2 regions of the Klebsiella sp. B345 genome follow, and region 2 is predicted to be linked to the other one. Evidence: predicted binding sites of a transcription regulator. Region 2 holds the regulator's gene; the other holds the start of a gene.

Region 1 (12,448 bases), 170 kb from region 2:
CAGCACCGTTCCCGGCTTCGCACCTTCGATAATACCGCCTTCACCCAGCGCCACTTCTTTGACGTGCGGTGAGTTCGGCAGCATGGTGATGATCACGTCACACTGCTCAGCAATCGCCTTCGCCGAGGTGGCGGTTTCCGCGCCAGCGGCAATCACATCAGCAATCGCTTCCATATTACGGTCGGTAACCACCAACGAGTAACCCGCCTTCAGGAGGTTTTTACTCATTGGTTTACCCATGATGCCCAGGCCAATAAAACCAACTTTCATTGTCATAACGTTTTCTCTCTCGTATCGATGGTGATTATTTTTTAAAGGAATCAGCTAATTTCTGCGTCGCTGAGCGGAATACGCCAAGGTCGCTGCCAACGGCCACAAATGTCGCGCCCCACTCCAGATAACGGCGTGCATCTGCTTCTACTGGAGCCAGAATGCCGCTGGGTTTACCGTGCTTTTTCGCGCTGGCAAAGATGTGCTGGATCGCTTTCTGCACTTCCGGATGCGACGCGTTGCCCAGATGACCTAACGCAGCAGCCAGATCGCTTGGACCGACAAAAATGCCGTCGACGCCTTCGGTGGCGGCAATCGCATCCACGTTATCCACCCCTTGCTGGCTCTCGATTTGCACCAGGATGGTGATGTTTTTGTTCGATTGCGCGAAGTAATCCGGCACGGTGCCAAACATATTGGCGCGGTGCGACACGGACACGCCGCGGATGCCTTCCGGCGGATAGCGGGTGGAAGCCACCGCATTGACCGCCTCTTCTTTGCTCTCAACGAACGGGATCAGGAAGTTATAAAAGCCGATATCCAGCAGGCGTTTAATATTGACCGGCTCGTTGGTCGGTACGCGCACCACTGGCGCGCTGGTGCTGCCTTTCAGCGCCATCAGCTGAGGGATAAAGGTTGAGATGTCGTTCGGCGCATGTTCGCCGTCCAGCACCAACCAGTCGAAACCGGCCAGACCTAAAACTTCGGTGCTAATCGGGCTGGTCAGCGCTGACCAGCAGCCAATCTGAATCTGATGTGCTGCCAGAGCAGCCTTAAATTTGTTCGGGAAGATATCGTTGTTCATCGCTTATACCTTGTCACTTAACCGTTAATTATTTCTGCAGTTCCATACGCTTGATGTCGCCGACAATAAACAGATAGCAAACCATCGCCATCAGAGCAGAGCAGCCGACGAAGACCAGCGCAGCGTTGAATGAGTGCAGCTCGCTCACCAGGTACCCGATAACCAGCGGGGTCACAATGGAGGCAACGTTGCCGAAGACGTTGAAGACCCCGCCGCACAGACCGACGATCTCTTTCGGCGCGGTATCTGAAATCACCGGCCAGCCGAGTGCGCCAAACCCTTTACCAAAGAACGCCAGCGCCATCAGCGTCACAACCAGCGCCGTGTTGTCGGTGTAGTTACACAGAATAATGGTTGAGGCCAGCAGCATGCCGAGAACAATCGGCAATTTACGCGCCACGGTGAGAGAAAAACCGCGTTTAATCAAAGCGTCAGAGAACACGCCGCCCAGTACACCACCGGCAAAACCACACAGCGCCGGGATTGAGGCCACCAGACCCACTTTCAGAATCGACATCCCTTTTTCCTGCACCAGGTAAATCGGGAACCAGGTGAGGAAGAACCAGGTGATGGTGTTGATAAAATATTGGCCGAAGAACACGCCCAGCATCATGCGGTTGCTCAACAGCTGCTTGATATAGTGAAGTTTAGGACCGCTGGCCGCCGCGCTGCCCGGCTTTTTATGGTCCATATCGACCACTGCGCCGTTATCGGAGATGAACTTCAGCTCTTCTTTGCTCATACGCGGGTGGTCAGTCGGGTTATGGATCAGTTTGACCCACAGACCGGTCAGTACGAAGCCGATAGCGCCCATCACGGTAAAGACATGCTCCCAGCCCCAGGCAAAGGTCAGCCAGCCCAGCAGCGGTGAGAACAGCGCGAGGGAAAAGTACTGCGCGGAGTTAAAGATAGCCGAAGCGGTGCCGCGTTCTTTGGTCGGGAACCAGGCCGCTACGATACGGGCGTTTGCCGGGAAGGAAGGCGCTTCCGAGAAGCCCAGCATAAAACGCATGATAAACATGGAGATACCCGCCCAGGCCAGCGGGAACATATCCACAAAGCCCTGCAGGAAGGTGAACAGTGACCAGAAGAACAGGCTGTAGGTGTAGACTTTCTTCGAGCCGAATTTATCCAGCAGCCAGCCGCCGGGGATCTGCATCAGCAGGTAGGCCCAGCCGAAAGCGGAGAAAATATAGCCCATTGATACGGCGCTGAGCTGCAGCTCTTTTGCCACTTCCGTGCCGGCAATAGATAATGTTGCACGGTCGGCATAGTTAACGGCGGTAACAATAAATATAATAAGTAGAATTAAATACCGGGTTGGTATACCTTTTCTTTGTTCTATCGTTGCATCCAGACTCATTTAATATTCCTCAGGTACAGCACACCTACCATTATTTATTTTTGGTGTGATTTTTAATTATTCAGAAATCGATATTAAACTTCCTCGATTTACTCATCCGGTGCATTGCAAGCATGATTCAGTATAATCAGCCGGCGCTCATTGAACACTGTGCATATAACCCATAAACAACGACAAAAACCAGTTATTACTGTGCAAACGCAATAACAAATGGGCGCTGATGCACAGTTCCGGCGTTTTCCCTTACTGTCGCGTTGGCTCTCGCCACAATGAGTGATTTAGATCACATTTTAAATCATGAACACCTGACATTCTTTATTTAACAAATCACAGTGGCACCCTTTGAATAACCTATTTATTTAATTATTCGCACCTTGCTGGAGAATACTGGACAATGGCTGACATTGAAATTAGACAAGAATCGCCGACGGCGTTTTATATAAAAGTACACGATACCGATAATGTGGCGATTATTGTTAACGATCGAGGTTTAACGGCCGGAACGCGTTTCCCTGATGGGCTGACGTTGATCGAGCATATCCCGCAAGGCCACAAAGTGGCGCTGGTCGATATTCCTGCCCACGGCGAAATCATCCGCTACGGCGAGGTGATTGGTTACGCCGTACGCGATATCGTGCGCGGCAGCTGGATTGACGAGTCCATGGTTGAGCTCCCGAGCGCGCCGCCATTAAACACGCTGCCACTGGCGACAAAAGTGCCGGAGCCTCTCCCGCCGCTTACCGGCTACACCTTTGAGGGCTACCGCAATGCGGATGGCAGCGTCGGCACCAAGAACCTGCTAGGGATCACCACCAGCGTTCACTGCGTGGCTGGGGTTGTGGATTATGTCGTGAAAATTATTGAACGTGACCTGCTGCCAAAATATCCGAATGTCGACGGTGTGGTTGGCCTTAACCATCTGTATGGCTGCGGCGTTGCGATCAATGCCCCCGCCGCGGTGATCCCTATCCGCACCATCCATAATATTTCGCTGAACCCAAACTTTGGTGGCGAAGTCATGGTCGTGGGCCTCGGCTGTGAAAAACTTCAGCCAGAACGCCTGTTGCAGGGAACCGAAGATGTTCAGCCGATTGCCGTCGACAGCGCCAGCATCGTGCGTTTACAGGATGAACATCACGTCGGTTTTGAATCGATGGTGGAAGATATCCTGCAGGTCGCCGAGCGTCATCTGGCGAAACTGAACGCCCGCCAGCGCGAAACCTGCCCGGCCTCTGAACTGGTGGTCGGTATGCAGTGTGGCGGCAGCGATGCCTTCTCCGGCGTGACCGCCAACCCGGCCGTAGGCTATGCCTCCGACCTGTTGGTTCGCTGCGGCGCAACCGTCATGTTCTCTGAGGTCACCGAGGTTCGCGACGCCATTCATCTGCTGACGCCGCGGGCGATCAACGAAGAGGTTGGTAAGCGTCTGCTCGAAGAGATGGCCTGGTACGATAACTACCTCGACCAGGGGAAAACCGACCGCAGCGCCAACCCATCTCCGGGCAATAAAAAAGGTGGTCTGGCAAACGTGGTGGAAAAAGCGCTGGGCTCTATCGCCAAATCGGGCAAAAGCGCGATTGCCGAGGTGTTGTCTCCGGGCCAGCGCCCGACGAAACGCGGCCTGATCTTCGCCGCCACCCCGGCCAGCGATTTTGTCTGCGGCACCCAGCAGGTGGCCTCAGGAATTACCGTGCAGGTGTTTACCACCGGGCGCGGCACGCCATACGGTCTGGTGGCGGTGCCGGTCATCAAGATGGCAACGCGCACCGAGCTGGCAAACCGCTGGTATGACTTAATGGACATCAACGCCGGGACCATCGCCACTGGCGAAGAGACCATCGAAGATGTCGGCCTGAAGCTGTTTGAGTTTATTCTTGATGTGGCGAGCGGTCGCAAGAAGACCTTCTCTGACCGCTGGGGCCTGCATAATCAGTTGGCAGTGTTTAACCCGGCGCCGGTGACCTGATCGGCGAAAAAAGTCTGACCCGCTCGAAGCATGTCGAGCGGGATCTCCCATCTTATTGATGGTCGTTAAGAAAGGCCTCTATCTGCAACTTTGTCGAAGTCCCTTCCATTGGCCCACGTTGGGCAATCGCCAGAGAACCGCTGGCGTTGGCCCATCTCAGCGCCTCCTGCGGCGATACGCCTGACAGGAACAGGCTGACAAAAGTCGCACCAAAGCAGTCGCCCGCCCCCGTTGGATCCACTACCGGAACATTAAAACCGGCAACATGATGCGTTTCCTCAGCGCTGAAATAGCTTGCGCCACGCGGGCCGCGTTTAATGACCACATGCTTTACACCGCGCTTTTGCAGTTTATCCACCAGCACCTGTTCATCCCGGCCTGGATTGAGACCAAAGTAATCCAGTTCGCCGTCGCTTGGCAGAAAGATATCCGTATAATCAAGAATATATTCAAAGGCCTGCAACATTTCAGGGATGTTGAGCATCTCTTTGCGGATATTCGGATCGAACGACACCGTCCCGTTTCGCGCTTTGATATTTTCTATCGCTTTGCGTATCGCATCGATCATGCGAAACGAAAACAGTGATGAGCCCATAATGTGAAAATGGTTGCACTGGTTAAGCAGGTGGTCATCAATATGGTCGGCCGTTAACAGGCCGCAGGCGCTGTTCGGCATATTAAAAATAAAATCGCGCTGCGCCTGGCTCCGATAGCTGACGAAAGCGCTACCGGTCGTTGCTTTTTGCAGTATAGCGATACCGTTGACGTTGACGCCATCAGCATCCAGCCGCGCAATATTCATTTCACCAAATGCATCATTACCCACGCAGCTAAAAAGAACTGAACCAAAACCCAGCCTGGCCACCTGGTCGGCAAAAATTGCCGGCGCACCGCTGGGATATGGCCCCCAAAACTCTCCCGGGCGAGAAAACCCCTGGTTCTCTTCTTTCGCCAGAAACTCCACCAGCAGTTCGCCGATGGTGCAAATGGTCACGTTCATTACCACTCCTTCACTTTGCCTTTTGCAAAGCAGGGTTGAGCCATGTCAGGCACTCATTATTGGTATAGCTGTTAGTCAATCCGGCCGCGAGAAGACGGGAATGATATTCCGCCGCCACTACCTGTGGCGTCACGATGCCGCTCATCTGCCGCAATTCACCAATCGCGTATCGCTTGTCGCCATAGACCGGACGGTTCGCCACCACCGCAATAACCCGCTCACTTTGAGTCACCGCTTCACTCAGCAGACGGGCGCTGGCCTCTTGTCTGACGCTTAAGGTGCCATCGTCGGCAATATGGTCGACGGCAATCAACGCGCGTGAAGGGCGATAATGGCCCAACGCACTCAACGCCAGTTCGCCTTCAACTATTTTGCCGGTATTCCCCAGCACACCGCCAAGCAGCACGGTTTCACCATTAAGAAACTCCTGTGCCAGTGGCACATGCGCCAGATCGTTTAATAGCAAACAGAGTTCGTCATAGCCTGCAAGGAAGGGGATCACTTTGCGTAAGATCGATCCCTGCCCCAGAAAAAGCGTCTCGCTATTTTCGATTTGCGCGGCAATCTGGCGAGCCATTTCAGTTTCCAGCGCCTTATCGGTTACCACTGAGGTTTCCGGAGTCCGGGCGACCGGAGCCCCTGCCTGAGAAGTGTATATAGCACCGCCAAAAGAACGTTTCAGGTAGCCCTGCTGTTCAAGGTAATTCAGGTCGTTACGAATCGTCACCCCGGAGACAGCCAGCATTTCAGCCAGATCGTCGACCTTAATCTCTCCGTTTTTGCGCACGATCTCCGCGATGTCTAAACGCCTTTTCAGCAGGCTGGTTGACGGTTTTGCCACAGTGTTGCGCCTTCTTAATGATCTCCCGGAATAACTTTCATTTTTAAATTTCCCCATCACATTGTCAAACGCCACGCTGCCACAAGGCACTGCCTTTAAAATTAAAACCATTAAATTCAACTAATTAAAAACAACAAGTCTGTTTAAGATACTTTTAAAAAAGAAAACAAACAAGATCGAATAACTTTCATTTTTAAACAGACATGATTGTTGTGTGCAGTTGATCACAACAATTCGCCGAGACGATCGCTACATTACTTTCAAAACGAAGGTTAAATACATAAGTTAACTTACAATATGAAAATAGAGGTATAAATGTACATCATCTCCACGAAAAATATGCTGTCGAAAGCCCAACGCCTCGGCTACGCCGTGCCAGCCTTTAACATTCACAACCTTGAGACGATGCAGGTTGTGGTTGAAACTGCTGCGGAACTACGTTCCCCTCTGATCCTTGCCGGTACCCCAGGAACCTACAGCTATGCGGGAACCGGTAACGTTGTGGCGATCGCTCGCGATCTGGCAAAACTCTGGGATCTACCGTTGGCGGTGCATCTCGATCACCATGAAGATCTCGGCGATATCACTCGTAAAGTGCAGGCCGGGATCCGCTCCGTCATGATCGATGGTTCACACTCTCCTTTTGAAGAAAACGTGGCGTTGGTCAAGAGCGTGGTCGAACTAAGCCACCGCTATGATGCAAGCGTAGAAGCCGAGCTCGGCCGTCTGGGCGGTGTGGAAGACGATCTGGTTGTTGATGCCAAAGATGCGCTGTATACCAACCCGGAGCAGGCTCGCGAATTTGTAGCACGTACCGGCATCGACTCGCTGGCAGTGGCTATCGGTACCGCACACGGTCTGTACGCTGCGGAACCAAAACTCGATTTTGAGCGCCTTGCCGCCATACGCGATTGTGTTGACGTGCCGCTGGTATTACATGGCGCATCAGGCCTTCCGGATAGCGATATCCGCCGGGCAATCTCGCTGGGCGTCTGTAAAGTCAATGTCGCCACAGAACTGAAAATCGCCTTTTCTGATGCGCTAAAACAGTACTTCGCGGAAAACCCTGGCGCCAACGATCCCCGCCATTACATGAAGCCGGCTAAAGCGGCGATGAAAGATGTTGTGCGCAAAGTCATTCACGTTTGCGGCTGCGAAGGGCAACTGTAACTTTCGGATCAAAGGAGCAATGTCGTGATCCATACCCTGACTCTCAATACAGCGATCGATATGAATATCTTTTGCGATCCGTTGCAGCCTTCTGTGGTTAATCGAACCCAGCGCACGGAATATTGCCCAAACGGCAAAGGGGTCAACGTCTCTCTGATATTAAATCATTATCAGCAACCCACCCATGTTATGGGAATTTTCGGTGGCTTTACGGGTCGTTATATTGTTGAAGAGCTACGTCAGAAGAAAATTAAAGTGACGCCGGCATGGGTCTCAGAACCTACCAGAATTAATATTTTTATTAACGATGGAGTGGAAGAATATAAGCTTGTTAACCCCGGAGCGAAAATAGATGATGACTGCAAGCAGCAGATTATTTATCACCTGCAATGCATCGCGCCTGGAGATTATTTAGTGATCAGCGGTAGTTTACCGCCAGGAATGGAAAGCCGGTTTTATGGCGAAATAATCGAACTCTGCCAGCAGAAAGGGTGTGAAGTTATTCTCGATATCAGCCATCCGATCCTGCGCCAGCTCCTGGAATTACAGCCGTTACTGATCAAACCCAATGATGATGAATTGAGGGAAATCTTTGACCTGGAAGTCAGTAACCCTAAGCAGGTAGAGGCGGCGATGCAAGCGCTTCACCAGCTGGGCGCCCGCAACGTTCTGCTGACGATGGGGGCTGAAGGGCTCTATTTCTCTAACGGTAAAGGGGTGTGGTTCTGTTCCGCACCGAAAATTGAACTGGTGAGCTCGGCCTGTGCCGGTGATGCCGCGCTGGGTGCTTTTCTCAGTCGCTGGCTTAACAAAGAAGATGTCGCTCATGCGCTGGCATTAGCCAGCGCGACCGGGGCTGATGTTGCCGCATCCGCTGGATTAGGAACGTTACAACGCACAGAAGAATTATTACAGCAAATTCAGGTCGTCCAATTATAAAGGTCCGATTATGAAAAAAATTATAGCAGTTACCGGCTGCCCTACAGGTATTGCCCATACGTTTATGGCTGAAGAAGCCTTAAAAACCGCAGCAAAGAAATTAAATATCGATATTAAAGTTGAAACCAATGGGGCTTCTGGCGTTGAAAACGCCATTACTCCAGAAGATCTCAAAAATATTTACGGCGTGATTATCGCCGCAGATAAAGATGTTAATGTTGAGCGCTTTAATGGTCTTCCGGTAATTGAAGTACCGGTAAAAGAGGCCATTCATCATCCGGCCGATTTAATTAATAAAGTGATCAACGGTCAGGCGACGCTTCGTCAGGGTATATCGTCTTCTCAGGAGTCGACGGAGAAATACGAGCAAGAATCTTTCGGTCGCCAGGTCTATAAGCACCTGATGAGCGGCGTGTCTAACATGCTGCCGTTTGTCGTCGCCGGAGGGATTTTGATTGCCATCTCCTTCTTATGGGGCATCTACTCCGCCGACCCAAATTCACCACAATACAATGTTATCGCCGCTACCTTGATGAAAGTAGGTCAGCAGGCCTTCTCCATCATGGTACCGATATTCACGGCCTATATTGCCTGGTCTATCTCCGGGCGCCCCGGGATGGTAGCCGGCTTCGTTGGCGGACTGCTGGCCAACGCGACTGGAGCTGGCTTTCTCGGCGGGATTATCGCCGGCTTCGCCGCCGGCTACTTTATGTTGCTCATCCGCAATATGCTCAACGGTCTGCCGCGTCAGTATGAGGGCCTGAAGTCTATCTTCATTATGCCGCTCGTTGGCGTGCTGGTGATTGGCGTAATGATGGTACTGCTGGGGCAACCGGTCGCCGCCATCAACAATGCCATGATGAGCTGGTTGAGCTCATTGCAGGAAGCGAACCCGATTCTGTTGGGTATCGTGGTCGGCGCGATGTGCTCCTTTGACTTCGGTGGCCCGGTGAATAAAGCCGCCTATGTCACCGGCACCCTGCTGCTTGGCCAAGGTAACTACTTCTTCATGGCTGGCGTTTCCGCTGCTTGTATCACGCCACCGCTGGTGATTGCCCTTGCTACCACCTTTTTCCCGAAAGGATTCAGTGAAGAAGAGCGTGCCGCCGGGATGGTCAACTACATCCTCGGCTGTACCCATATCACTGAAGGCGCCATTCCCTTCGCAGCCAAAGACCCTTTACGCGTCATTCCTATGATGATGATTGCTTCATCCATTTCAGCAGTGCTGAGCTATAGCTTGCATATCCAGGTTCCTGCGCCGCACGGTGGCTTCCTGATCCTGCCGCTGGTGAGCAAACCGCTGATGTGGGTGCTGTGTATTCTTGCCGGTTCCGCCTGCGGGGCAGTCATGCTGGGTTGCTGGAGACTATGGCAAAAACGAACCCAGGAAGCGACGGCCCTTGCCGGAGCCATTAAATAAGGAACATGTTATGCAACTGACTTCCGCAGATATCTATTTCGACCATGAGGTCAAAACGAAAGATGAGGCGCTGCAGCACGTCGTCAGGCGTTTAACCGAAGCCGGGCATACCACGCCCGCCTATCTGAACGGTATGCGCGAGCGCGAAGGACAAATCAGCACCTATCTCGGTAACGGTATTGCCATTCCCCACGGTACGCCGCAGAGCCGCGATGCGGTATCGAAAACCGGCGTGAAGGTGCTGGCCTGCCCGCAGGGGGTGGACTGGGGAGAGGAGCAGACGGCCTATCTGATTGTCGGCATCGCCGCCCAGGATAATGAACACCTCGATATTCTGCGCCAGCTCACGCACTCCCTGAGTGACGATCGCGTACCTGGCGCGCTATCGCGCGCCGAGAGTCCACAGGCGGTGCTGGACATTCTGGCGGGTCATATTTTTCCCGCTGAAGGGGAGGAAATCGTGCCGCCCCCGGAGTTTGACGAAGAGGCGACGTTTACCCTACGCAACCCCCACGGGTTGCACGCCAGACCAAGCGCCGTGCTGGTCAAAGCGGTTAAACAGTGGCAATCACAAATTCGGGTGGAAAATCTCGACACGCGTTCCGCGATTGTCGATGCCAAAAACCTGATGCGGGTGGTCTCTCTCGGCGCAAAACAGGGACATCGTCTGCACTTTATGGCCAGCGGAGAAGATGCCCACCAGGCGCTGGATGCCATTAGTGATGCCTTTAATGCCGGATTGGGTGAAATCGCCGCTCAACCCCGGCAAACCGTTCAGCCAGTTGAAAAGCCCAAACGAAGCTGGATTTCACGAATATTTAGTTGAATTTCAATCAATTAACAACGCTCTGTCGTCGTCGCCAGAGCGTTTTTTTTATCCGTAACTTTCGCAATATTACGTTTTATCTTTCTTTTTTTCGGGTTAGATCACAAATCAAAACAAAGGAGTTTGCGACACAAACAAAACATAACGAATATATTCGAAAGGAAACGGAGGATTAAAATGAAAGAAATTATTTCCCGCCACAAAGCAGGCGAACACATCGGCATCTGTTCAGTTTGTTCCGCACATCCGCTGGTTATTGAAGCGGCGTTACGTTTCGATCTGCATACCAACAACAAGGTGCTGATCGAAGCGACATCTAACCAGGTTAACCAGTTTGGCGGCTACACCGGTATGCAGCCTGCAGACTTTCGTGATTTTGTGAATAACATCGCCCAACATGTCGGTTTTCCGTCAGAGCGTATCATTCTCGGCGGCGATCACCTTGGTCCAAACTGCTGGCAAGGCGAACCTGCTGCCGATGCGATGGAGAAATCGGTCGATCTGATAAAAGCCTATGTCGCCGCCGGCTTCAGCAAAATCCATCTTGATGCCTCGATGTCCTGTGCCGATGACCCGGTGCCGCTGGACCCTGCCGTCGTCGCCGAACGTGCGGCCCGTCTGTGCCAGGCCGCAGAAGAGACGGCAAGCGATGAACTGAAACGCCATCTGACCTATGTAATCGGCACCGAGGTCCCGGTACCGGGCGGTGAAGCCAGCACAATTGGCAGCGTCCACGTGACCCGTGCACAGGATGCGGCAGCCACGCTGGAAACTCATGAAGGGGCATTCCGTAAGCTGGGCCTGGAAGCGGCTCTGGAGCGGGTTATTGCAATTGTGGTGCAGCCTGGCGTCGAGTTCGATCATACGCAAATCATCCATTATCAGCCGGAAGCCGCCAAAGACCTGTCCGCGTGGATTGAACGCACGCCGATGGTCTACGAAGCGCACTCCACGGACTATCAGTCGCGTCAGGCCTATCGTGCGCTGGTCCGCGATCACTACGCCATCCTGAAAGTCGGACCGGCGTTGACCTTCGCCTTACGCGAAGCCATTTTCGCCCTCGCCCAAATGGAGAATGAACTGGTCGCTCCGGAGTCCCGCAGCCGGGTGATGGAAGTGATTGACGAAGTGATGCTTAACGAACCGGGTTACTGGAAGAAGTACTACCGCCCGACCTGGAGCCAGGCCATGGTGGATATCCACTTCAGCCTGTCCGATCGCATTCGTTACTACTGGCCGCACCCGCGAATCCGTCAAAGCGTTGAGAAATTAATTGCAAACCTGACCGAGACTACACTGCCGCTGGGCCTTATCAGCCAGTATATGCCGGTACAGTTCGAACGACTGTCGTTAAACCAACTTGCCGCCGCGCCGCACGACCTCATCCTCGACAAGATTCAGGATGTGCTGCGTGCTTACCGTTACGGCTGTTCATCTGAAACCGCCTGAAGCAAAGAGGATTTATGAGTCAATTATTTGTGCGTACCGGCATTCATTTCAGCTCCAGCCAACAGGCGCTGGAACACATCGGCAAAGAGATGCTGGCACGCGGCGTGGTGCACGATAGCTACCCGCTGGCGCTGCTCGAGCGAGAAGCAACCTTCCCCACGGGCATCGCGCTGGAGCAGCATGCGGTGGCGATTCCTCACTGCGAGGCGGTGCATGCAAAGTCTCCGGCTATCTATTTGATCCGACCAGATAGCCCGGTTCCCTTCCAGCGTGCAGATGACGACGGTGACATCGACGTTTCGCTGATTATCGCGCTGATTGTTGAAAATCCGACCGCACAGCTCCAACTGCTGCGCCGGTTATTTAGTGAGCTACAAAACCCGACCACGCTTGAAG
Region 2 (12,448 bases):
TGCGTCAACTACGCACGACGCGCCCTCTATTGTCCTGAAGCCTACCCCTCGCTTCTCCGGAAACTTTATCCCGCTGACTGACGAAAGGTTTGTGAATATGCTGGCACATTTTTTTGTTTCCCGACCCGTTTTTGCCGCCGTCATGGCAATTTGCATCATGGCGGCCGGTACGCTCGCCCTGTTTACGCTACCCGTTGAACAATATCCCGATATCGCACCTCCTGGCGTCACCGTGACGGCAAACTACCCTGGCGCCTCTGCTGAAACGATCGAAGAAAGCGTCACTCAGGTGCTGGAACAGCAAATTAAGGGCATTGATGGTTTGCTCTACTTTTCGTCCAGCAGCAGTTCTGCCGGACAGGCACGTATCAGCCTCAGCTTTGCCCAAAATATCGATCCTGATATGGCGCAGGTCCAGGTCCAGAACGCCGTCAACCAGGCATTAACTCGTTTACCACAGGAAGTACAACAACAGGGGATCACGGTAACCAAATCACAGGGGGACAGCCTGATGGTGGTCGCCCTGTACGATACAACCGGCCAGCTCACCAATATTGATATTAACGACTTCCTGGTTAACACCCTGCAGGATCCGCTCAGCCGTGTCGATGGCGTCGGAGAAACCACGGTATTCGGCGCCCAGTACGCCATGCGCATCTGGCTGAACCCGCACAAGCTCAATAGTTTCGGGCTGATGCCTTCCGACGTCCGCGCCGCGATTGAGGCACAAAACACGCAGGTGACCAGCGGGGAAATCGGTACGCTGCCGACGCTGGAAGGGCAATACCTCAACGCGACAGTCACGATGCAATCGCGGCTGGAAACGCCAGAACAGTTTGAAAACATCACTATTCGGACCAACCGCGATGGCTCCACGATCTATCTGCGCGACATTGCTCGTATTGAGGTCGGCGCCGAAAACTATCAGAACCTGACCACCCTGAATGGCTACCCTGCTGCCGGGATCTCTATCCAACTGGCCTCAGGGGCAAACGCACTCAATACCGCCGAAAATGTACGTGCCGAAGTTGAAAGATTAAGCCCTCAGTTTCCTGCAGGTATGGTGGCGGCCTACCCGCGCGACAGTACGCCGTTCGTCACCGTCTCGATTGAAGGCGTGGTGCAAACCCTTATCGAAGCCATCATTCTGGTGGTCATCGTCATGTACCTGTTCCTGCAAAACTGGCGTGCGACGCTGATCCCGACGGTCACCGTCCCGGTCGTCCTGCTTGGCACCTTTGGTATCCTCAGCATGCTCGGCTACAACATCAATACCCTGACGCTGTTCGCCATGGTTCTGGCGATTGGTCTGCTGGTTGATGATGCCATCGTGGTGGTCGAAAACGTCGAGCGGGTGATGGCTGAAGAGGGACTCGGCCCGGTAGAGGCGACGCTACGTTCGATGAATGAGGTCACCGGGGCGCTGATCGGTATCGCGATGGTGCTGTCGGCTGTCTTTGTTCCCATGGCCTTTTTTGGTGGTTCCGTTGGGATCATCTACCGGCAGTTTACCGCCACGATCGTGACCGCCATGAGCCTCTCCGCGCTGGTAGCGATGACGCTGACCCCTACCTTGTGCGCGCATTTACTCAAGTCCGGTCACGCGAAGCAAGGCCGATTTTTCCGCTGGTTTAACCACGGCGTCGAAAAAAGCCAAAGCCGTTATCTCATCATTCTGCAGCACATCACTCGCCGGCCCTTACGCAACTGCCTGCTCACTCTTCTGCTGATCCTGTTGATGCTCTGGCAGTATCAACGTCTGCCAACCGGCTTCCTGCCGGAGGAGGATCAGGGATCGGTCGTCATTCAGTTTACGCTGCCGCCTGGCTCGCCGATGTCGATGACCGAGCAGACGGGAAAAGACATCTCAAACTATTTTATGACCGAAGAGAAAGACAACCTGAACGTCATTTTTATGGTCACCGGGCGTAATAACGCCGGCAGCGGACAAAACGTCGGCATGGCGTTTGTAGAGTTAAAACGCTGGGACGAACGCCAGGGTACAGAAAACAGCGCCCAGTCGATTATTGCTCGCGCCAATCGGTACTTCAGGGCATCGACCGACACGACGATTAGCGTTTCCGCCCCGCCGGCCGTTCGCGGACTTGGGCAGTCCAGCGGCTTTGAGCTGTGGCTGCAGGACCAGTCGGCGCAGGGGTATGACGCACTTCTCGCGGCGCAACAAAATCTGATGTCGATGGCGACAGCCAACAGCAACCTCGATGCAGTGAGACTCAATAGCCTTGATGAAAAATCTCAGTTGCACATTGAGGTGGATCGTCAGAAGGCCGAATCACAGGGTCTGGCGCAGGCTGACATCAACGAGACTATCGCCGCTGCCTGGGGGGGTGTTTACGTTAACGATTTTGTCGACCGCGGGCGTATCAAACGAGTTTACATGCAAGGCGATGCACCGTGGCGCTCCAGCCCTGAAAGTCTCGCCACCTGGTTTGTGCGCGGCAGTGAAGACAACATGGCTTCTTTCAACAGCTTCGCATCGATGCAATGGACCACAGGGCCGCAGATGCTGCAGCGATTTAATGGTCTGTCGGCGGTCCAGTTCCAGGGAAGTGCCGCCAGCGGTATTAGCTCCGGTAGCGCGATGAATGAAATGACCACGCTGGTACAGGGTCTGGATGGCTTCGGTCTACAATGGAGCGGATTGTCGTACCAGGAACAGGCCTCATCGGGGCAGACGCTGTGGGTTTACCTTGCCTCAGTTATCTTTATCTTCCTTTGTCTTGCCGCGCTCTATGAGAGCTGGTCAATTCCGTTGGCTGTTATGTTGATCATTCCTCCGGGCATATTGGGGGCAGTAAGCGCATCGACGCTGGCCGGTTTTGATAACGATATTTACTTTCAGGTCGGGATGCTGACCACCATGGGGCTGTCAGCTAAAAATGCCATCCTGATCGTTGAATTCGCCCAGACAAGGCTGGCGGCTGGCCAAAAGCTGGTGGAAGCCACCCTTGAAGGTGCACGCCTGCGTTTGCGGCCGATCATAATGACGTCGCTGGCATTTGTTGCCGGCGCCATCCCTCTGGTACTCTCTAGCGGAGCTGGCGCGTCGAGCCGCACGGAAATCGGAACCGCGGTGATCGGCGGGATGCTTTCCGGGACACTCCTGACGCTGCTCCTGGTCCCGCTTTTTTTCATCCTGATCCAACAGGGGATCCACTCCCTAAAAGGAAAACACAAAGGATAGCAATTGATGGCTAACCAACGTGGGCGCCCGATGACCGCGCGCCCTCGCATTTTACATACCGCATGCGAACTGTTTTTGAAACACGGGCTGGATGTCTCCCTCGACGCCATCGCCGCTGAAGCAGGAAGCTCCCGCCCCACGCTCTATAGCCACTTCCCGGGTGGTAAAGACGCGCTGCTGCTGGAGAGCTTTTCCTATTTAAACGCGAAAATGCAGCCGCCGCTGCGTCAGTTGCTGCAGGATAAGCAGCACGACTTACCAGCCCTGCTGCTCGGTTTTGCTCGTATCGTGCAGGCGCATTTTTACAGTGCGGAAAATATCCGCTTTCAGCGTCTCCTCATTCAGGTGCTGGTGCAAAAGCCCGAGCTGTACGCGGTGATCGAACAACGCCCGTCGGGCCGGGTGTTGACCGTGCTGGTTGAGATACTCAGCACGCAAAATGCGCGCGGCACGTTGACCCTGACGGAACCCGAAGTGCAGGCCAGGTTGTTCCTTGGATCGGTGATGGGTTACCCACTACCAGCGGCACTGATCTCGCAGCAGGCGCTTGACCCCGCGCAGCTGGAGCCACTCGCCAAATCTGCCGTCACTACTTTCCTCAGCGCCTGGCATTACCACTCCTGACCCACCGGACCGACGCCTGCCGGGCGCGATAATTACCGGCAGCGCGTACTCCAGTCATCACCCGGCCGCAATTTCGTGTAACCTATAGTCCTGGCCGTAAGACCACATATTGGATAACCGGCGCACCTCGTGCGCGGTATAGTGTCGTATTAGTTTATTAATTGCTCTGGTGCTATGGTTGAAATCACCCCCACAGAAATGACGCCCCCTGAAGACGATTCGCGCGAGTTTCACCCGATGCGCGGCGTGGGTAATCGTCATCTGCAAACCATGCTTCCGCGTCTGATCCGCCGCAAACTGGGCTTCACACCCTTCTGGCAACGCCTCGAGCTACCGGATGGTGATTTTGTCGATCTGGCATGGAGCGAAGACCCCTCCCTGGCACGGCATAAACCGCGGTTGGTCGTTTTTCACGGCCTGGAAGGCAGCCTGCACAGCCCCTACGCTCACGGCCTGATTCATGCTGCCATGCAGCGCGGCTGGCTGGGCGTGGTGATGCATTTTCGCGGCTGTAGCGGTGAACCCAATCGTAATAACCGGATCTATCATTCTGGCGAAACCGAAGACGGCAGCTGGTTTCTGCACTGGCTGCAACGTGAATTTGGTACGGTCCCGACCGCCGCCGTTGGCTATTCGCTGGGGGGAAACATGCTGGGCTGCCTGCTGGCAAAAGAAGGCGATAACGCCCCGCTGGACGCCGCGGTGATCGTCTCAGCCCCCTTCATGCTGGAAGCCTGCAGCTATCATATGGATAAAGGCTTTTCCCGGGTCTATCAGCGCTATCTGCTTAACCTGCTAAAGGCCAATGCGGCCCGTAAGCTGAAGGCCTACCCGGGTTCACTGCCGGTCGATTTACGCCAGCTCAAAGGAATGCGCCGCATCCGCGAGTTTGACGATATGATCACCGCGAAAATCCACGGTTTCGCCGATGCGCTGGACTACTATCGCCAGTGCAGCGCGATGCCACGATTAAGTGATATCACCACGCCGACGCTGATCATTCACGCAAAGGACGATCCTTTCATGGATCACCACTCTATCCCACCGCAAGAACAGCTGCCGGCAAATGTGGAATATCAGCTGACCGAACAAGGTGGGCACGTCGGGTTCGTTGGCGGCACGTTGCGTAAGCCGGAAATGTGGCTCGAACGACGCATTCCGGACTGGTTAACCCGTTGGTTGGGAGCACAAATATGATTATTCCCTGGCACGATCTGGATCCCGAAACGCTGGATAACCTAATCGAAAGTTTTGTATTGCGCGAAGGCACCGATTATGGTGAACATGAACGCTCGCTGGTGGATAAAGTCGCCGACGTCAAACAACAGTTAAAAAGCGGAGAAGCCGTGCTGGTGTGGTCTGAACTACACGAAACGGTCAACATTATGCCCCGCAAGCAGTTCCACGGCTAAGGCGGCACCACACCATCGTTTAATCTGGGAGTTGTTATGTCTGCCAAACATCCGGTGATTGCCGTCACGGGCTCCAGCGGCGCGGGAACCACGACCACCAGCCTCGCCTTTCGAAAAATTTTCGCCCAGCTGAATCTGCGTTCTGCGGAAGTCGAAGGCGACAGCTTCCATCGCTACACCCGCCCGGAAATGGACATGGCGATCCGTAAAGCGCGCGATCAGGGGAAGCACATCAGCTACTTCGGTCCGGAAGCCAACGACTTCGGACTGCTCGAAAATACCTTCATTGAATACGGGCGCAACGGCAGCGGTCAGTCGCGAAAATACCTGCATACCTATGACGAAGCGGTCCCGTGGAATCAGGTTCCGGGTACCTTTACGCCGTGGCAACCGCTCCCGGAACCCACCGACGTCCTGTTTTATGAAGGGCTGCACGGCGGCGTGGTCACCCCGCAGTACAACGTCGCACAGAATGTCGATTTGCTGGTCGGGGTGGTGCCGATTGTCAATCTGGAATGGATCCAGAAGCTTATCCGGGATACCAGCGAACGCGGCCATTCCCGTGAAGCGGTGATGGACTCCGTCGTGCGTTCGATGGAGGACTACATCAATTTCATCACCCCACAGTTTTCCCGTACCCATATCAACTTCCAGCGGGTCCCCACCGTCGATACCTCGAACCCGTTTGCGGCTAAAGGCATCCCCTCACTGGATGAGAGCTTTGTGGTGATCCACTTCCGTAATCTGCAGGATATCGATTTCCCGTGGCTGCTCGCGATGCTGCAGGGGTCGTTTATCTCGCATATCAATACGCTGGTGGTTCCGGGGGGCAAAATGGGCCTGGCGATGGAGTTGATCATGACGCCGCTGGTAGAGCGCCTGATGGAAGGCAGAAAGATCGACTAGCCATAAAAAACCCCGGACGCATTACGACCGGGGTTGTTCTCTGCTACCTGGCACTATCCTGCCGTCAGTTAGCCTTCAATGACTTCATAGGTGTGGGTGATGTTCACTGCTTTTTGCAGCATCAGCGCCACCGAGCAATATTTCTCTGCCGACAGATCCACCGCACGCGATACCGCCGCATCCTTCAGCTCTTTGCCGGTCACAATGAAATGCATGTTGATATTGGTAAACAGGCGCGGCGCCTCTTCCCGGCGTTCAGAGGTCAGCTTCACCTCACAGTTGGTCACGTCGTGACGCCCTTTCTGCAAAATAGACACAACATCAATTGCGCTGCATCCGCCCGCCGCCATCAACACCATTTCCATCGGGCTTGGCGCTTTATCTCCGGAGTTGCCGTCCATCAGAATCTGGTGACCTGATGCGGACTCTCCGATGAAGGTTAACCCTTCAACCCATTTCACACGAGCTTGCATAAAATTTAACTCCGAGGTTGCAATTTTCCTGACAGATTACGCGCACATAACAATTCTCGCAACGGAAGGCGACCTACATCATGCTGAAGCGAGACACCAGGAGACATGCGGCAAAAGCTATGCTAAAACAGTCGGGATGCTACAGTATTACATTGATGTATTGCATGTATGCAGAGGAGTTCACATTACAGGCTGAAGAAAAATCACCAGCCATTTCCCAGGCATAGGGAAACAATACGATTGCATGCCCGGATGCCGTGTAGTGTCGGCACCCGGAGATAGCTTATAACAGAGGATAACCGCGCATGGTGCTTGGCAAACCGCAAACAGACCCTACCCTCGAATGGTTCTTGTCTCATTGCCATATTCATAAGTACCCATCGAAAAGCACGCTGATCCACCAGGGTGAAAAAGCAGAAACGTTGTACTACATCGTCAAAGGCTCTGTGGCTGTGCTCATCAAGGATGAAGAAGGTAAAGAGATGATCCTCTCTTACCTCAACCAGGGCGATTTCATCGGTGAATTAGGCTTGTTTGAAGAAGGCCAGGAGCGTAGCGCCTGGGTACGTGCAAAAACCGCATGTGAAGTGGCCGAAATCTCTTACAAAAAATTCCGTCAGCTGATCCAGGTTAACCCGGATATTCTGATGCGCTTGTCGTCGCAGATGGCTCGTCGTCTGCAGGTCACCTCTGAAAAAGTGGGTAACCTTGCCTTCCTCGACGTCACCGGTCGTATCGCTCAGACGCTGCTGAATCTGGCTAAACAGCCGGACGCCATGACCCACCCTGATGGTATGCAAATTAAAATTACCCGCCAGGAAATTGGTCAGATCGTCGGTTGTTCTCGCGAAACCGTCGGCCGTATTCTGAAGATGCTGGAAGATCAGAATCTGATCTCCGCACACGGTAAAACTATCGTCGTTTACGGTACCCGTTAAGTCGTTAAAACGGCGTGTTGCCCCCGCAATACGCCGTTTTTGTCTCCTCCTGATGTGGCGCAGGCTGATTTACCATCCAGAAGTCAACTATGCACTGCGGCAAACGCTGGTGTTGTGTTTGCCTGTCGCGGTCGGTCTTCTCCTCGGTCACCTGCAACAGGGTCTGCTGTTTTCCTTAGTACCTGCCTGCTGTAACGTCGCCGGTCTGGACACCCCGCACAAACGCTTTTTTAAACGCCTGATCGTGGGCGGTTCACTGTTTGCCGGCTGTAGCCTGGTGGTTCAGCTGCTGCTGCAACAGGAAATCCCGCTGCCCTTAATTCTTAGCGGCCTGGCGCTGCTGCTTGGCGTGACGGCAGAGATTAGCTCGCTCCATGCCAGACTTCTCCCGGCCTCACTGATTGCAGCCATCTTTACCCTGAGCCTTGCCGGGAACATGCCCATCTGGGAGCCGCTGTTGATCTACGCACTCGGCACCTTGTGGTACGGACTGTTTAACTGGTTCTGGTTCTGGCTATGGCGCGAACAACCGCTGCGTGAATCCTTGAGCCTGCTCTACCGGGAGCTGGCTAACTACTGCGAAGCGAAATACAGCCTACTGACTCAGCATATTGACCCGGCGACCTCGCTCCCGCCGCTGCTCACACGCCAGCAAAAGGTGGTGGATCTGATCACCCAGTGCTACCAGCAGATGCATATGCTGGCGGCGAACCAGCGTAACGATCACAAGCGTCTGCTGCGGGCGTTTCAGGTGGCGCTGGATCTACAGGAACATATCTCCGTCAGCCTGCATCAGCCTGAGGAAGTTCAGAAACTGGTGGAGCGGAGCCACGCGGAGGCGGTGATCCGCTGGAACGCACAAACCGTTGCCGCCCGTCTACGGGTGCTGGCCGACGACATTCTGTACCACCGCTATCCGCAACGCTTTCATATGGATAAGCAGATTGGCGCGCTGGAGAAAATTGCCTGGCAGCACCCCGACAATCCCGTCGGGCAATTCTGTGCCTGGCACTTTAGCCGCATCGCCCGGGTGCTGCGTACCCAGCGCCCGCTGTATGCCCGCAACCTGATGGCAGATAAAGAACGCCGCCTGCCGCTGCTACCTGCGCTGAAGCACTATCTCTCATGGAAATCGCCGGCGCTGCGCAATGCCGCGCGTATCTGCGTGATGCTCACCGCCGCCAGCCTGATGGGCAGCGCCCTGCATCTTCCCAAGCCTTACTGGATCTTAATGACGGTGCTTTTCGTCACCCAAAACGGCTACGGCGCGACACGAGTGCGCATCGTCCATCGGGCGGCCGGCACCCTCGCAGGCCTCGCCATTGCCGGACTGACGCTGCACTTTCACGTTCCAGAGGGGTATACGCTTACCGCGTTGCTGATCATTACGCTGCTGAGCTACCTGATTATTCGTAAGCATTACGGCTGGGCGATGGTCGGCTTTACCGTGACGGCGGTCTATACCCTGCAACTTCTGACACTTAACGGCGAACAGTACATTGTCGCCAGGCTTATCGATACGCTTATCGGCTGCCTGATCGCCTTTGGCGGGATGGTCTGGCTGTGGCCACAGTGGCAGAGCGGACTGCTACGTAAAAACGCCCATGACGCGCTGGAAGCCGATCAGGAGGCCATCCGGCTGATCCTCAGCGACGACCACCAGGCACCGGCGCTGGCCTATCGCCGCATGCGCGTCAATCAAGCACATAACTCGCTGTTTAACTCGTTGAACCAGGCTATGCAGGAGCCTGGGTTTAACTCACATTATCTGGAAGATATGAAGCTGTGGGTCACCCACAGCCAGTTTATTGTTGAGCATATCAACGCGATGACCACCCTCGCCCGCGAGCACAACATGCTGACGCCGGAGCTGGCCCGGCGCTATCTGGAGTCCTGTGAGATTGCGCTTCAGCGCTGTCAGCAGCGGCTGGACACCGACGGTCCTGGCAGCGCTGACGACGTGAATATTATGGAGTCTCAGGACGTTGAAGTGAGCCGCGGCCCGCTAAGCACCATGGAACAGCACCTGCAGCGGATCCTAGACCATCTGAACACCATGCACACCATCTCGTCGGTGGCATGGCGTCAGCGTCCTCATCATGGCATCTGGCTAAGCGCGACTAAGCGCTAAGCACCTTCTGTACCGCCTGGGCAAAGCGCGCCATCCCTTCAGCAATATCCTGCTCATCGATCACCAACGACGGCACAAAGCGCATGACGTCCGGCCCGGCGTTGAGCACCATGACGCCCGCATCCGCCGCGGCATACAGAAAATCACGCGCCCGGCCTTGATGCTGCGGTTTGAGCTCCGCGCCAATCAGTAACCCCATGCCGCGGATATCGCTAAACAGGTCGAAACGAGCATCAATCTCCTGCAGATGTTGCACAAACAGCGCCCGCTTCGCGTTCACCCCTTCCAGCACATCAGGCGTATTAATCAGATCAAATGCCGCCCCGGCAACGGCGCAGGCCAGCGGATTACCGCCGTAGGTTGAACCATGGGAGCCAGCATGGAAGGCGCTGGCAATCTCATTGGTGGTCAGCACGGCGCTGATCGGGAAACCGCCGCCCAGCGCTTTAGCACTGGTGAGGATATCCGGCGTCACGCCATAATGCATGTACGCAAACAGCGAACCGGTACGCCCCATCCCGCACTGCACTTCATCAAACACCAGTAGCGCCTGATGCTCATCGCACAGTTCACGCAGTCCTTTCAGGAACTCTGGCGTCGCCGCCATCACGCCACCTTCTCCCTGGATCGGCTCAACCACGATCGCGCAGGTGTGATCGTCCATCACCGCTTTAACCGCATGCAGGTCGTTAAACGGCACGTGGATAATGTCGGCGGGTTTCGGGCCGAAGCCATCAGAATACTTTGGCTGCCCGCCCACGGACACGGTAAACAGCGAGCGGCCATGGAAGGCGTTATGGAAGGCGATGATTTTGGTCTTATACGGACTGTGGCGGGTAATGGTGTAGTGGCGCGCCAGCTTGAAGGCCGTCTCGTTGGCTTCCGTACCGGAGTTCATAAATACCACACGCTCGGCAAAGGTGGCGTCCACCAGCTTGCGACCAAGGCGCAGCGCCGGTTCGTTGGTAAAGACGTTGCTGGTGTGCCACAGGGTTTCGCCCTGCTGCTGCAGCGCCGCCACCAGCGCCGGATGACAATGACCTAACGCCGTCACCGCAATCCCACCGGCAAAATCAATGTACTCTTTACCCTGCTGATCCCATACGCGGCTACCTTTACCCTTTACCGGGATGAATTCCGCAGGTGCATAAATTGGCAGAATAACTTCATCGAATGTGGCGCGGGTAATTACCGGTTGCTCAGTTGCCATGTCATGCCATCCTTCTTCGTTACGCAATCATTATTGTGATAATCTAATCACAAAATATGCATAAAAAATCAATCAATGGCAACTGTATAGCCAAAATAATTCGCGTTGTGGGGTTAAGCGACTAAGCGCTAGCCTGGATGTATGAAAGGCATAAATCATCGATTGAGAAAGTTTGCCAGCAGCTGATGCCCTTGCTCGCTGAGAATGCTCTCCGGGTGGAACTGCACCCCTTCGAGATCCCACTCGCGATGGCGAATTCCCATAATTTCACCATTCTCGCTACGCGCCGTCACTTCAAAGCAGGCGGGAAGGGTCGCAGGGTCAATGAGCAAAGAGTGATAGCGGGTGACCACCAGCGGATTATTCAGCCCCAGGAAGACCCCGGTGCCGTTGTGCTGGATAGGCGAGGTTTTGCCGTGCATAACGGTAGCAGCGCGGACGATGGTGGCCCCAAAGACCTGCGCAATCGCCTGATGGCCCAGGCAAACCCCCAGCAGCGGAACCCGGCCGGCATAATGCGCGATAACCGCCAGCGAGATGCCGGACTCATTCGGCGTACAGGGCCCGGGCGAGATAACAATTTTCTCCGGCGCCAGCGCCGCAATCTCCTCAAGCGTCAACTCATCATTGCGCTTGACCAGCACCTCCGCCCCCAGCTCGCAAAAATACTGGTACAGGTTCCAGGTGAAAGAATCATAGTTATCGATAAGCAGGATCATGGTGGCTCCGGAAAAAACAAAACCGGGCTATTCTACTCAGATTATGCTGCTGCGCTTATCACTTTGCGAAACATCCGTGCAGAAGGGTCGGAATCGCCCTTTCCGCTGAGACAGAACGGGCGATAAGGCGCGGGGGATCATTACCCGCGCGGGAAGAAAAGCTTACGGCAGGACTTTCGCGGAGAGGATGACGACGGGTTTAGACGGAACATTCTGGTACGGCCCGACGTTGTGGGTCTGCACCTGAGAAATCTTATCTGCCACGTCCATGCCTTTCACCACTTTACCGAAGACCGCGTAGCCAAAATCACGCTGTCCGTGGTCAAGGAAAGCATTGTCAGCGATATTAATGAAGAACTGGCTGGTCGCGCTGTCCTGGTCGGCAGTACGCGCCATCGCGATGGTGCCGCGGGTGTTGCGCAGGCCGTTATCGGCTTCGTTTTTAATCGGCGGATTCGGCTGCTTTTGCTGCATCTGTTCGTTAAATCCACCGCCCTGCACCATGAAGCCCGGGATTACGCGGTGGAAGGTGGTGTTGTTATAGAAACCGCTGTTCACGTATTTCAGGAAGTTATCCACGGAAATCGGTGCTTTCTGGCTATTTAACTCCAGCTCAATATTTCCCGCGGAGGTCGTCAGCAATACATGAGGATCGCCCTTCGCAGCCATAGCCGGAGAGAAAGCTGAAATGGCGACAACGGCAACCACCGCCGCCAGAGTTGATTTGAACATGGGAATTCCTTAACGGAGCAGAATAAAAAGCGAGTGCTTTGATTCTAAAGAGCCTTTGCATCGTGGGCCAGCGTTTTACCTAATTTTACGTAGCTGAA

The links. The regulator CRP, encoded in region 2, controls carbon source genes, mostly activating them, when cyclic AMP is high. The targets are predictions, from matches to a motif close to ATGTGANNNNNNTCACAT.
Region 1: a site for CRP is predicted at 2,710-2,727, ahead of garD (galactarate dehydratase). Genes of this name have one in related genera too.

What each region holds. Positions count from the first base shown of each region.
Region 1 is NZ_CP180443.1:2,333,951-2,346,398, forward strand. It holds gene garR (2-hydroxy-3-oxopropionate reductase) at 1-276, opposite strand, end outside; gene garL (2-dehydro-3-deoxyglucarate aldolase) at 305-1,075, opposite strand; gene garP (galactarate/glucarate/glycerate transporter GarP) at 1,104-2,438, opposite strand; gene garD (galactarate dehydratase) at 2,833-4,404, shown strand; gene ACMYSO_RS10945 (sugar kinase) at 4,457-5,404, opposite strand; gene ACMYSO_RS10950 (DeoR/GlpR family DNA-binding transcription regulator) at 5,415-6,245, opposite strand; gene ACMYSO_RS10955 (tagatose bisphosphate family class II aldolase) at 6,561-7,415, shown strand; gene pfkB (1-phosphofructokinase) at 7,440-8,354, shown strand; gene ACMYSO_RS10965 (PTS fructose transporter subunit IIC) at 8,365-9,777, shown strand; gene ACMYSO_RS10970 (HPr family phosphocarrier protein) at 9,788-10,603, shown strand; gene gatZ (tagatose-bisphosphate aldolase subunit GatZ) at 10,781-12,052, shown strand; gene gatA (PTS galactitol transporter subunit IIA) at 12,067-12,448, shown strand, end outside.
Region 2 is NZ_CP180443.1:2,502,494-2,514,941, forward strand. It holds gene ACMYSO_RS11885 (hypothetical protein) at 1-81, shown strand, start outside; gene ACMYSO_RS11890 (multidrug efflux RND transporter permease subunit) at 98-3,205, shown strand; gene ACMYSO_RS11895 (TetR/AcrR family transcriptional regulator) at 3,212-3,829, shown strand; gene ACMYSO_RS11900 (hydrolase) at 4,067-5,026, shown strand; gene ACMYSO_RS11905 (YheU family protein) at 5,023-5,241, shown strand; gene ACMYSO_RS11910 (phosphoribulokinase) at 5,278-6,147, shown strand; gene ACMYSO_RS11915 (OsmC family protein) at 6,216-6,620, opposite strand; gene crp (cAMP-activated global transcriptional regulator CRP) at 6,926-7,558, shown strand; gene ACMYSO_RS11925 (YccS/YhfK family putative transporter) at 7,611-9,689, shown strand; gene argD (bifunctional acetylornithine/succinyldiaminopimelate transaminase) at 9,679-10,899, opposite strand; gene pabA (aminodeoxychorismate synthase component 2) at 11,055-11,618, opposite strand; gene ppiA (peptidylprolyl isomerase A) at 11,781-12,350, opposite strand.